3 regions of the Erwinia sp. TECH1 genome follow, and region 3 is predicted to be linked to each of the others. Evidence: predicted binding sites of a transcription regulator. Region 3 holds the regulator's gene; each other region holds the start of a gene.
The links. Region 3 encodes Fur, which represses iron uptake genes when iron is present. Its sites were predicted from a motif close to ATAATAATGAGAACNACTATCAA; they were not measured.
Positions count from the first base shown of each region.

Region 1: ACVWZ0_RS16075 (Nramp family divalent metal transporter) is a predicted target of Fur. The motif match lies at 2,277-2,299, and genes of this name have one in related genera.
Region 2: fhuA (ferrichrome porin FhuA) is a predicted target of Fur. The motif match lies at 2,482-2,504, and genes of this name have one in related genera.

Region 1 is NZ_JBSRZK010000001.1:3,433,902-3,438,110, reverse strand. Features, by position in the region: gene ACVWZ0_RS16085 (hypothetical protein) at 129-515, opposite strand; gene ACVWZ0_RS16080 (NupC/NupG family nucleoside CNT transporter) at 786-1,973, opposite strand; gene ACVWZ0_RS16075 (Nramp family divalent metal transporter) at 2,337-3,575, shown strand; gene ACVWZ0_RS16070 (DUF2502 domain-containing protein) at 3,629-3,970, opposite strand; gene mgrA (L-glyceraldehyde 3-phosphate reductase) at 4,126-4,209, opposite strand, start outside.
Region 2 is NZ_JBSRZK010000001.1:1,160,748-1,164,956, reverse strand. Features, by position in the region: gene fhuC (Fe3+-hydroxamate ABC transporter ATP-binding protein FhuC) at 1-227, opposite strand, end outside; gene fhuA (ferrichrome porin FhuA) at 273-2,456, opposite strand; gene mrcB (bifunctional glycosyl transferase/transpeptidase) at 2,731-4,209, opposite strand, start outside.
Region 3 is NZ_JBSRZK010000001.1:1,523,908-1,528,116, reverse strand. Features, by position in the region: gene ybfF (esterase) at 1-602, shown strand, start outside; gene ybfE (LexA regulated protein) at 748-1,029, shown strand; gene fldA (flavodoxin FldA) at 1,171-1,701, shown strand; gene fur (ferric iron uptake transcriptional regulator) at 2,050-2,493, shown strand; gene ACVWZ0_RS07120 (beta-N-acetylhexosaminidase) at 2,551-4,209, opposite strand, start outside.

The DNA.
Region 1 (4,209 bases), 1.9 Mb from region 3:
CCATCTTAAAAGGCTTGCTGACTATCTCGCCTGCCTGTTCCGCTTTTTTCTTCGCCTGCAGGAGCTGCCTAATCATTGCCTTTTTTTGCATGCGGATAGCGTCGAAATCAATATGTTGGGTTGGGGTTTCAATTGTCCGTTTGTAGCACATAGTTCGCTCCTTCTTTAAATACCCTGAGGTTGCGCGGGCCAGCCTGCTGCCTGACCAGCCGATCGTAAACTTTAATCAGTTGAGGAGTATACGCCTGGAAGGTCAGGAGTTGTATGTTTTCTCGCCTGGCAACCTGCAGAATGATGTCGATCAGAGACGCGTAAAAAAACAGCGTTTCATGTAGCGTAAGCGCGGCGGCGGCTGGCGGCCTGTCGAACATATCGCAGTCGGGATTATCCTGTGCTTCAAGGTTGTAAAAGCTGACGACGGCCTGGTTGGCGTCAGCTACTTCATCACCGAACAGCTTTATGAGTAGCGGTATTTCGGCTGCCGCTTTCGCAAAAAAGGCCAATCGGAAAGTCATCTGCCGATTTACCTGGGCAGCAAACATAAATCTGATATCCATCGTCCTGTAGACATCAAATCCCTGCAGCTCGCTATGTAAGATTTCATAGTGGCAGCCCGCCATAACAAATCCTCATCCTGAGTCTCATGGGCTGCTTTATAGCATTACTTTTATTATGGGTTAAAGGCGATCTTCCCGGATGCGCGACATAAAATGTTTTACTGCGAGACGATACGCAAAAAAAAGGCGAACCCGGAGATTCGCCTTTCTTGTCGAGCCAGACCGCTATCAGCCCAGCACCAGGCCTGCAATGGAAGCGGAGAGCACGCTAACCAGCGTCGAACCGTACAGCAGCTTCATGCCGAAGCGCGACACTACGTTGCCCTGTTCTTCGTTCAGGCCTTTGATAGCGCCCGCCACGATGCCGATAGAGGAGAAGTTGGCAAAAGAAACCAGGAACACGGAAAGGATGCCTTCGCCGCGCGGCGACAGAGTACCGGCAATTTTTTGCAGGTCGATCATCGCCACGAATTCGTTGGAAACCAGCTTGGTCGCCATGATACTGCCGACCTGCAACGCTTCGCTGGCGGGCACGCCCATTACCCAGGCAAAAGGATAGAACACATAGCCCAGCACGCCCTGGAAGCTGATACCAAAAATCGTATCAAACAGCGTATTGACGGCGGAGATCAGCGCGATAAAGCCAATCAGCATCGCGGCGACGATGACCGCCACTTTGAAACCGGCAAGGATATATTCGCCCAGCATTTCAAAGAAGCTCTGTCCCTGATGCAGATCGTTCAGCTTCAGGTCTTCTTCGTTTTCGATGCGGTACGGGTTGATCAACGACAGCACGATAAAGGTGCTGAACATATTCAGGATCAGCGCGGCCACCACATATTTCGGCTGGAGCATGGTCATATAGGCGCCGACGATGGACATCGATACGGTCGACATCGCCGTAGCGGCCATGGTGTACATGCGGCGCTGCGACATTTTGCCCAGAATATCTTTATAGGCGATAAAGTTTTCTGACTGTCCCAAAATCAGCGAGCTTACCGCGTTAAAAGATTCCAGCTTACCCATGCCGTTGACTTTTGACAGCACGGTGCCGATTGCCCGGATAACCACGGGCAGAATACGGAAGTGTTGCAGAATACCAATAAGGGCGGAGATAAAGACGATAGGGCAGAGTACGTTAAGCCAGAAGAACGCCAGGCCTTTATCGTTCATGCCACCAAAGACAAAGCTGGTGCCCTGAGCGGCAAAGCCCAGCAGCTTGTCGAAGAAGCCGGCAAAGCCTTTGACAAACCCTAAGCCGATTTCGGAGTTCAGGAAGAACCAGGCCAGCAGCACCTCGATCACCAGAAGCTGAATAATAAAACGGACGCGGATATTTTTCCGATCGCTGCTGACCAGTAAGGCCAGTAACGTCACCACCACCAGCGCCAAAGCAAAATGCAGAATGCGGGACATGAGTGCTCCAAATTTGAAGGCTGTTATATTTCGCTGCACATTCTATGTAACAAGTTGCAGAAAAACGAGACTAAAGCCTCAATATAATAAATTCCTATCGGCTTAAATCGACATTCTGCTTTCCTGTCACATCCTGATACTGTTTAAAAAACCACCCGTCAACTTGTGGGGGAATACTTTTTAACCTAAAGTAAGTTTATCGCTTACAAATCGGCCACACGAAACGCTACCTTTGGGTATAGCAAAGGCTATACTTTTTAGCGTAGGCTATTACAGCGATAAGTTTAACCAGTGCAAATGATGTTGATAATCATTATCATTTGAATGACAATACCTTCCTCGGGTGTATTAAGGGGTAAGACGATGTTTGAAGGCCGCACCGCGGAGCAGACGGTCCGTAGTTCCCGTAAAATCAAATTCGCGCTGATGGGGCCCGCTTTTATTGCGGCGATTGGCTATATCGATCCCGGCAACTTCGCGACCAATATCCAGGCTGGCGCTTCCTATGGCTATAAGCTGCTGTGGGTGGTGGTCTGGGCCAATATCATGGCGATGGTGATCCAGTTAATGTCCGCTAAGCTGGGCATCGCCACCGGCAAAAACCTGGCGGAGCATATCCGCGATCGCTTTCCGCGTCCTGCCGTATGGTTCTACTGGATCCAGGCGGAAATTATCGCCATGGCCACCGACCTGGCCGAGTTTATCGGCGCGGCTATCGGCTTTAAGCTGCTCTTTGGCGTCAGTTTACTGCAGGGTGCGGTGCTGACGGGCGTGGTGACGTTCCTGATTTTGATGCTGCAAAGCCGGGGCCAGAAGCCGCTGGAACTGGTCATCGGCGGCCTGCTGCTGTTTGTGGCGGCGGCCTATGTGATCGAGCTGTTTTTCTCTCAGCCAAAAGTGATGGATCTGATGCAGGGCCTTGCCGTGCCGACGCTGCCGACCGCCGATGCGGTGCTGCTGGCGGCGGGCGTGCTGGGCGCAACGATTATGCCGCACGTGATTTATCTGCACTCTTCCTTAACGCAAAGCCCTGACGGCGGCAGCCGCGCAGAGCGCTACTCCTCGACAAAACTGGATGTGGCGGTCGCCATGACCATCGCGGGATTTGTGAATCTGGCGATGATGGCGACGGCGGCGGCGGCTTTTCACTTCAGCGGCCATACCGGCATCGCGGATCTGGATCAGGCCTATCTGACGCTCGATCCGCTGCTGGGCCGTGCGGCGGCCATAGTCTTCGGTCTGAGCCTGCTGGCGGCCGGACTCTCTTCCACCGTAGTGGGAACGATGGCGGGGCAGGTGGTAATGCAGGGCTTTATCCATATACGTATTCCGCTCCTGGTGCGGCGTGTTGTGACGATGCTGCCCTCGTTTATCGTGATCCTGGCTGGCTGGGAGCCGACGCGCATTCTGGTGATGAGCCAGGTGCTGCTCAGCTTCGGTATCGCGCTGGCGCTTATCCCGCTGCTCTCTTTTACCGGCAATCGCGAACTGATGGGCGAACTGGTGAACTCGCGCCTGATGCAGGCGGCAGGCAAGGTTATCGTGGTGGTGGTGGTGGCGCTGAACTTCTATCTGCTGATATCTATAGCGATGGAGCTTTAGGCGAGACGCTAAGCAACAAGTGAAAAAGGGTGCTCCTGTGAGCACCCTTTTTTTTACCAGCGTCCGTCGTGGTGACGATCCCGCTCGTGACGCCATTCGCGCTGCCTTTCGTGGTCGCGCCAGCGCTGGTCGCGTCGCCATTCATGCCGTTGACGCATCTCCTGTTGACGGCGCCACTGTTCATGGCGCCACCAGCGGCCTTCGCCATAGCGATAGTTGTTGCGCCACCAGTGGCCTTCGCGCCACCGGCCGCCGTCCCAGTAACGCCCGTGACGATCGCGATCGCCCAGATGAAGCGAAACGCCCGGCGCTAACATAATCCGGGCGCTATCAGCCTGTGCTGTGTGTAAGGCTGAACCTGCCAGCAAAGCGGCAATAAGCAATAGATGTTTCATTTTCTCTCCTTATCAGCGGCACAACTGCTCCGCCCTGATGCCAGTATTATAAGGAGAGCGCAGGGGTTTCGCCTGGCTAATTCCTAAAAGTGTCGAAAAAGTGTTAAAGGAAATGTCAGTAAGACAGGCCGCCGCAGGACGCGGCGGCAAAGGGATCAGGCGAGGATCGCGTCGATGCGATCCAGCTCGCTTTGACTGAATTCGCGCTGGTTCAGCATCGTTATGGCATCGTCTATCTG
Region 2 (4,209 bases), 360 kb from region 3:
TGCGCCAGCGCTTTATCATTGAGCCGCACTTCGCCGCCGGTCGCGGCGTGATGGCGCCCCAACAGCTTTAACAGCGTGGATTTGCCGGAGCCATTATGCCCAATCAGCCCGCAGACTTTTCCGGCGGGAAAGGTCAGCGACAGCGGCTGGAGCAGGATGCGGCCCGGAACGGCAAATGAAGTTTGATGCAGCGAGAAGGTGCTGTCGGTCAGGTGCGGAGAATGCATAACAATTTTCTGCCTGACGGGCGCGGCGAATCGCGCCCGGTTTGGTTAGAAACGGAAAGTGGCGGTGCCGACGATCTGACGTTCGGCGCCCCAGTAGCAGGCGTAGTCGCGATAGCAGCTGGCGACATAATCCCGATCGAAGAGGTTGTTGACGTTGACGCCAATCGACGAGCCTGGCAGACCGAAACGCCCCAGATCGTACTTCACCACGGCATCGACGGTGGTGTACGCCGCCACGTTGAAGTTCTGATTAGTATCAGGGCCGGTGCTGTACAGGCCTTTGCTCTCACCGACATAGCGTACGCCGCTTCCCACGGTCAGGCCGGAAAGCGCCGTTTCGTGGAAGGTATAATCGGCCCACAGCGACGCCATATGTTTCGGCACCTGCACCGGCGTTCTGCCTTTCAGCTGCGTATCGTGCGTGTATTCCGCGTCGGTATAGGTGTAAGAGGCGATAACGTTAACGTTGGCATTGACCGCCGCCTTCGCTTCCAGCTCGACGCCGCGCGAACGGATTTCGCCGCTTTGCACGCTGAAATTGGCGAACTCAGAATCGGGATTCGCCGTCAGATTTTTCGTTTTAGTCAGCTGATAGAGCGCGCCTGTGATCACAATCGGGCGGTCTTTCGGCACGTATTTTACGCCAGCCTCGTACTGCTTAGCGCGTGACGGATCGAACGGCTGCCCTTCAGCGGAGGTTCCGGCAGTCGGAATAAAGGATTCGCTGTAGCTGAAATAAGGCGCCACGCCGTTATCAAACACGTAGTTCAGGCCGCCGCGCCAGGTAAAGGCCTGGTCGTGGTTTTTCGCCAGCGCATTAGCGTCGCGGTTAAACGCCGAGGTCATCGCGTAATCGTAGCGCGCGCCCAGCGTCATGACCCAGCGGTCCCACTCCATCTGATCCTGCGCGTACAGGCCGGTCTGCTCCTGCTTGTTCAGATAGTGATACGGGAAGGTGATCGTGGTGCTGTCGTTGCCGTACTGCGGATCCAGCGCGCTCAGCGGGGAAGCGGTACCGAATCCGGCGTTGATATCGTTGCGGGTACGTTGATAGTCGACGCCCAGCAGCAGCGTATGATCCAGCGCGCCCGTAGCGAATTTCGCCTGCGCCTGGCTATCGACGGCAAACTGGTTCAGCTCTTCTTCAGAACCGGCGTAAGCGCGGGTAATGGCACTGCTGGCGCTGTCGAAACCGTTGCCGTAAATGCTGCGATAGTCGGTGCGCAGATCGGCGTAGCGCAGGTTTTGCCGCACGGTCCAGGTATCGTTAAAGCTGTGCGAGAAGTTATAGCCCACCATTTTGGTGTTGCGGGAGATCTTGTTGCTCGCCTCGCCTTCGTCAAAATCGGTGCCCAACTTGTGCTGCCGGCCGTTGGCATCGACGATCGGCACCACGGTGCCCTGACGCGGCAGCCAGCCGTAGTAGCCCGTTTCCGGCTCGTTCTGGAAATAGGTTAACAGCGTGAAGTTGGTGTTGGCGTCGGGCTGCCAGCTGAAGGACGGCGCCACGGTATAGCGCTTCTCTTTCTGCATATCCTGCTGCGCGTCCTGACTGCGCGCCAGGCCGGTCAGGCGCCAGGAGTAAACGCCGCCGTCATCCAGCGCGCCGCCGAAATCAAAGCCGGTGGAAAACAGGTTATCCGACCCCATCTGAAACTGCACTTCGCGCAGCGTTTCCGTGGTCGGACGCTTGCTGACCAGCGCCACTACGCCGCCCGGGTTGCTCTTGCCGTAAAGCACGGATGCCGGCCCGCGCAGCAGCTCCGCGCGCTCCAGAAAATAAGGATCGATAGCGAATTCGGAGTAGTTATCGCCCTGGAGCTTCAGGCCGTCCAGATACTGATTGGTGTTGGTTTCGCTGAAGCCGCGGATGGACAGCGCGTCGATAACCTGCGAGCTGCCGCGGTTGCCGGTCATTACGCCGGGCGCATAGTTAAAGGCTTCCTTAACCGTGCTGACGTTGCGCATCTCGATTTCGTCGCTGGTCACCACCGAAACGGACTGCGGATTTTTTTCAATCGGCGTATCGGTTTTGGTACCGGTGGCGCTGCGTTTAGCGGCGATGGTCGGTGCCGGGCCCCAGGCGTTTTCGCTGGCGGCATCGGCGTTGGCGCTGATGGTAATAGTCTGTTCGCTGGCGGCGAAAGCAGAGGAGGAAAGCGCGACGGCAACAAGGCAGGCCAGTCGGCTTACCGGCAAAGCGGATGATTTCAAAGATGAAATAGCCATTTAGCGTTCTCTGATGAAAAGTAGAATGTAAACGAGAATTATTATTATAACGACAGGATAATAGGCGAATTACCGGCGCTTTCGCAAGAAAAAATCGGGCGCTTTTAGCGCGAATCCGGCGGAGTTCAGGCCAGCATAAAGCAGGGAAAATAAAGCCGTTGTCATGCAGTCGCGCTGAAAAGCCTCTTTTTGCCGGTTTAGTTTTTCTGCTGCCGCCGCCAAAAAGGCAAAAAAAAGCCGGCTCGTTAAGAACCGGCTTTACACCTGTTTTCAGTTATTTACCGAACATATCCTTGATCCAACCCGCCACGCCGTCCGCATCCTTCTGCTCGTTTTGCGGCTGTTGAGCAGGCTGCTGCTCCTGCTGCTGCATTTGCTGCTGTTGCATTTGCTGCTGCTGGATTTGCTGCTGCTGCTGCTGACAGAGTGCGTCGGCATCGGTGGTCCAGACCGGCAGCGTCCGCCAGCTGCTGCTGCCCGTGCCGCAGACAAAGTTACCGGCTGAATCCACGTTCATCGGCGCGATATCTTCCGGCGGCGTCGGCATCAGCGGCATCGGCGCCTGGTTGTCCAGATAGCGACGGTAGATCTGCATCGCGCCGCTGGCACCGTACAGTTTGGTGCTCTGGTTATTGTCGCGGCCAATCCAGGTGATCGCCACTTCTTTGCCGTCCACGCCCGCGAACCAGCTGTCGATCAGGTTGTTGGTGGTGCCGGTTTTCGCCGCCAGGTGCGCCTTCGGATAGCGCGAACCTAACGCACGGGCCGTACCCTCTTGCGCGACCTGCTGCATCGCGTAAAGCGTCAGGTAGGCGGCCTGAGCCGGAATGGTGCGCTCCGCCTGCGGGAAGCTCTGATAAAGCACGGTGCCGTCTTCGGCAATGACCGAACGCAGCGCGGAAAGCTGCGCGCGATCGCCGCCGCTGGCGATAGTCTGGAACGCCTGCGCCACTTCGACCGGCGTCAGGTTCAGCGCGCCCAGCAGCATGGCCGGCACCGGCTGGAGTTCAGCCTTCGGCACGCCGAGTTTGCTCCAGGTATCCACCACCTGCGGCAGGCCCAGCGTCATGCCCAGGTTCACCGTCGGCACGTTCATGGAGTGCGCCAGCGCATCTACCAGCATCACCTGACCGCTGAAGCGGCGGTCATCATTCTGCGGCTTCCAGACCTGACCGTTTGGTTGCTTCAGCGCGATCGGATTATCGGCAATCCAGGTATTCAGGCGATAGCTATCCGGCTGGCTCAGCGCGGTCAGATAGGTGGCTGGCTTAGCCAGAGAACCAATCGACCGGCGCGCCTGTAGCGCACGGTTATAGCCCGCAAACTGCGGATCGGCGCCGCCAACCATGGCGCGAACTTCGCCGCTGAAGCGATCGACGATCACCATCGCGGTTTCCAGATCCTTCAGGTTGCGCTGTTTACGCAGCGTCGGCATCCCTTCTTCCACAGCTTTTTCTGCCGCATCCTGCGAAACAGAATCCAGCGTGGTGAAAATTTTCACGCCGGAAAGATCTTTGATCTTATCGCCCAGCTTCGCCTGTAGCTCGTTGCGCACCATCTGCATAAACGCAGGCTGTGGCGTGATCACGCCGCCTTTCGGCTGTACGCCAAGCGGACGGGCGCTGAGCATGTCGTACAGCTCCTGGTCGATCACTTTCTGCTGCTGCAGCAGACGCAGCACCAGGTTGCGGCGCTCCAGCGCCAGCTTCGGATTGCGCCACGGGTTATAGAGCGACGCGCCCTTCACCATGCC
Region 3 (4,209 bases):
TTTCGCCGAGGTCGGATGAAATAAGCTATGCCGCAATGGCGCGCGACGTGCTGGAAACGCTGGATGAGCTTGATGCCGACCGGTTTGATATTATAGGCCATTCCATGGGCGGGAAAATCGCCATGACGCTGGCTTCCCTTGCCCCGGAACGCGTCGGGCAGCTGGTGGTTATCGATATTGCGCCGGTGGCCTACCGGGAACGCCATCACGACGCGATTTTCGCCGCGCTGGCCGCCGTCAGCGAAGCGGGCATTACCCGCCGGAGCGAAGCCGCCGCGCTGATGCGTCAGACCATAGAGGAAGAAGGCGTCATTCAGTTTCTGCTTAAATCGTTTCAGGACGGCGAATGGCGTTTCAACGTGCCGGCGCTCTGGCAGCACTACGATCGGATTATCGGCTGGGAAACGCTGCCCGCCTGGCCACATCCCACGCTGTTTATTCGGGGCGAACATTCGCCTTATCTACAGGAAGCGTATCGTGACGCGCTGCTGGCCCAGTTCCCTGCCGCCCGCGCCCACGTGATTACCGGCGCGGGTCACTGGGCGCATGCCGAGAAACCTGATGCCGTTTTGCGCGCCATCCGCCGTTTTTTTGCCCTGTGAAAACAAATGTTTCAGTAAAAGGCTAAATAATTGTCGTCGCGACTTTCGCTGGGGTATGATGGCGCGCTAAAATTTGTCGACGGCACCGGCCGCAAACGCTAACGGCTCAATCCATCAGAACTCCAGCCTTCAGTATCACGATTCTATGGCAAAAGAAAACACGGACCGCACCACGATCGATCTGTTCGCAGACGAGCGTCGACCGGGACGACCCAAAACCAATCCACTGGCACGTGATGAGCAGTTGCGCATTAACAAACGCAACCAGCTTAAGCGTGATAAAGTGCGCGGGCTGAAGCGCGTAGAACTGAAAATGAACAGTGACGCAGTTGACGCCCTGAACCAGCTCGCCGAGCAGCGTAATATGAGCCGCAGCGAACTGATAGAAGAGATGGTCATGGCGCAGTTAGCCAGGCCTGAGCGCTGAAGCACGCGCTACGGTAAAGCACAAAGCGACAAATACAGGCGGATTAGCCGTTTATCCCCCTGTTGCTGTCTGCTATTATTGCCCTTAACATTTTCAGGCTAGCCGCCGCATATCATTAAGTTTCAAGAGGTTATTAAACTCATGGCAATCGTAGGCATTTTCTTTGGCAGCGATACGGGCAATACGGAAAACATTGCAAAAATGATCCAGAAGCAGCTCGGTAAAGAGGTGGCTGAAGTTCATGATATCGCTAAAAGCAGCAAAGAAGACCTTGAAGCCTTTGATATTTTGCTGCTGGGCATCCCGACCTGGTACTACGGTGAAGCGCAGTGCGACTGGGATGATTTCTTCCCTACGCTGGAAGAGATCGACTTCAACGGCAAGCTGGTCGCGCTGTTTGGCTGCGGCGATCAGGAAGATTACGCGGAATATTTCTGCGACGCGATGGGCACCATTCGCGACATTATCGAGCCTAACGGCGCGGTGATCGTCGGCCACTGGCCGACAGAAGGCTATGATTTCGAGGCCTCTAAAGGCCTGGCGGACGATACCCATTTCCTTGGCCTGGCCATTGATGAAGATCGCCAGCCGGAGCTGACCAACGAACGCGTTGAAAAGTGGGTCAAACAGATTTCTGACGAGCTTCAGCTCCAGGATATTCTCGAAGCGTGATAGCATTGGCCCGCTGTACGAATCCACAGCGGGCCAATGGTTTTTCCTATAGAAGTGATAGATACATATTTGTAACTTTTACCGTCAAAACGGTAGAATAGCACTGCTCCGCCTCCGCTTCTGCGGCGCCGAAAACCAGGCAGAGCGAACTGACAACCCAGCGTAAATGGGTGCTTGCTTTTCCGGACGTAACGACTTCTTATCCTTACATCCCCTGATGGTTTTGCATCTCCGCTGTGGTTTCTTCAAGGCATCGGTTCTATAATGAGACGCTCAGCTTTTGCGTCGACCGATGCTCACGGCTTCTCAGCCACTTAGTGACCAGCAAAGTAACAGGACAATATCCGCATGACTGACAATAACACCGCATTAAAGAAGGCCGGCCTGAAAGTCACGCTTCCTCGACTGAAAATTCTGGAAGTGCTTCAGGAACCAGAGTGCCATCACGTCAGTGCGGAAGATTTGTATAAACGCCTGATCGACATGGGCGAAGAGATTGGCCTGGCGACGGTTTACCGCGTTCTGAACCAGTTTGACGATGCGGGGATCGTGACCCGTCATAACTTCGAAGGCGGCAAGTCCGTGTTTGAACTGACCCAGCAGCAGCATCACGATCACCTGATCTGCCTGGACTGCGGCAAAGTAATCGAATTCAGCGACGAGTCTATTGAATCCCGCCAGCGTGATATTGCGACGAAGCACGGTATCAAACTCAGCAACCACAGCCTCTATCTTTACGGCCACTGCGCCACCGGCGACTGCCGTGAAGACGACACGCTGCACGATAAGTAATCGATTTCAATAAAAAACCGGCGATCGCTCGCCGGTTTTTTTTTGCCTGCGCCCCGCCTATTTCAGGCTTTCCACGCGGCTGAAGCGCTTGCCGTCGCTACTGACGGCGCGGATCAACACCTCGCCGGAAACCGACGGACGGGCGCTGTCATGATAGCGCTGCCAGCTGTTGCCACCGTCCAGCGAGTAGTCAATAGCCACGCCCGGCAGGGCGATATTGGCTGCCAGCTTGCCCGCGACAAGACGTGCGCCCGGCTGCGGCAGACGATAGTGGATCCCGGCTTTATCCATTTTCGGCAGCTCGCGCTGGCCCAGCAGGTTTGCATAACGCTGCCAGTCCTTATGCAACGCCGCCCGATCGACATGCCGCGTTTCGCCGCCTTTATACTCACGTCCGGCCTGGTAAGTCTGCTCCCAGGCAGCACGATGCCAGCCGCGCTCCGCCACGGCCAGCGCGCGTGGGAAAATCATCCATTCCATCTGCTCGTCGGTACGTACGGTTTCGCTCCAGAGCTGGGCTGAAATCCCATACACGCCCGGCCAGGGCTTATCGGATTTAGCATCAAAGAAGTTACCGTCGCGATCCACCGATGTCTCTGCATTCTGCGGCATATTGTCCGGCGCGAAGCTGAACATTTTGCGCTCGTCGTTGAAGCGGGTGCCCCAGTAATAGCCTCTTTCCAGCGGATTGACCTCGTACGGGAAATCCATATAAAGGTAATCCGGGTTGGAGACGGTGACTTCGTAGCCTTTGTTAGCCCAGTCGTTAATGCTGTCAAAGCCGCCCCAGAAAAGCGTATCCCAGAAATTAACGCCGATGCGTTTGGTCGCAAAGTCTTTAGGGCCCTTCGCATCCTTCAGGCCATCCTGCCACGCCTGCATCTTTTCAATACCGTGCGCGTTTACCCGCTCGCTGACCTTTTTGCCAAAGTAGCTGGGCAGATGATCCATATCCGCGACCTTGCCCGATTTCACCAGTGCCTGACAAACCTGCGATTTCGCCCAGGGTTTATCTTCCTTGCTCAAATCGACCCTGCCCTTGCCTGCTTCGGGACTGGCCGCATCGGTATAGCCAACGCCCAGGCGGATGTTTTTCGCCTCGTCGCCGCCAAAGTGCCAGGTGGTTAACGGCGTGCCAGCCGCCTGATGCATCGCCTGGATTTCGCTAATCACCTTATCAACAAAACGCATGGAGGAATCCAGGCAGGGATTCAGATAGCTGGTGCGATCGTAAAACTGTACGGAGGTGGTGTTCGAAGTATCGGTTGGATCGACCAGGCGATACTCGTTTGCCTCTTTGGTCTTACCCTCTTTCATCAGCCGGTTGTAGCGGGCTTCCATAGAAATCACCGCCGCCCTGGCATGAGCAGGCATATCGATTTCCGGGATGACTTCGATGCCGCGCGCTTTGGCATAGCGCAGGATAGCAATGTAGTCGTCGCGGGTCAGATAGCCATTGCCCTGCGTGTCGGCGAAAGGCCCGGATCCCAGCTGCGGCAGCAGACAGCGCTGCTCCGTGAGATCGTGGCAGCGTCTGGCACCAATATCAGTCAGCTCCGGCAGGCCGGGGATCTCAATACGCCAGCCTTCATCATCGCTCAGATGAAAATGGAATTTATTGAGTTTAACCGCCGCCATCTGATCCAGCAGGCGCAGCACCGCCTCTTTGCTGTGGAAGTTACGGCCGATATCGAGAAAAATACCGCGATAGGCCAT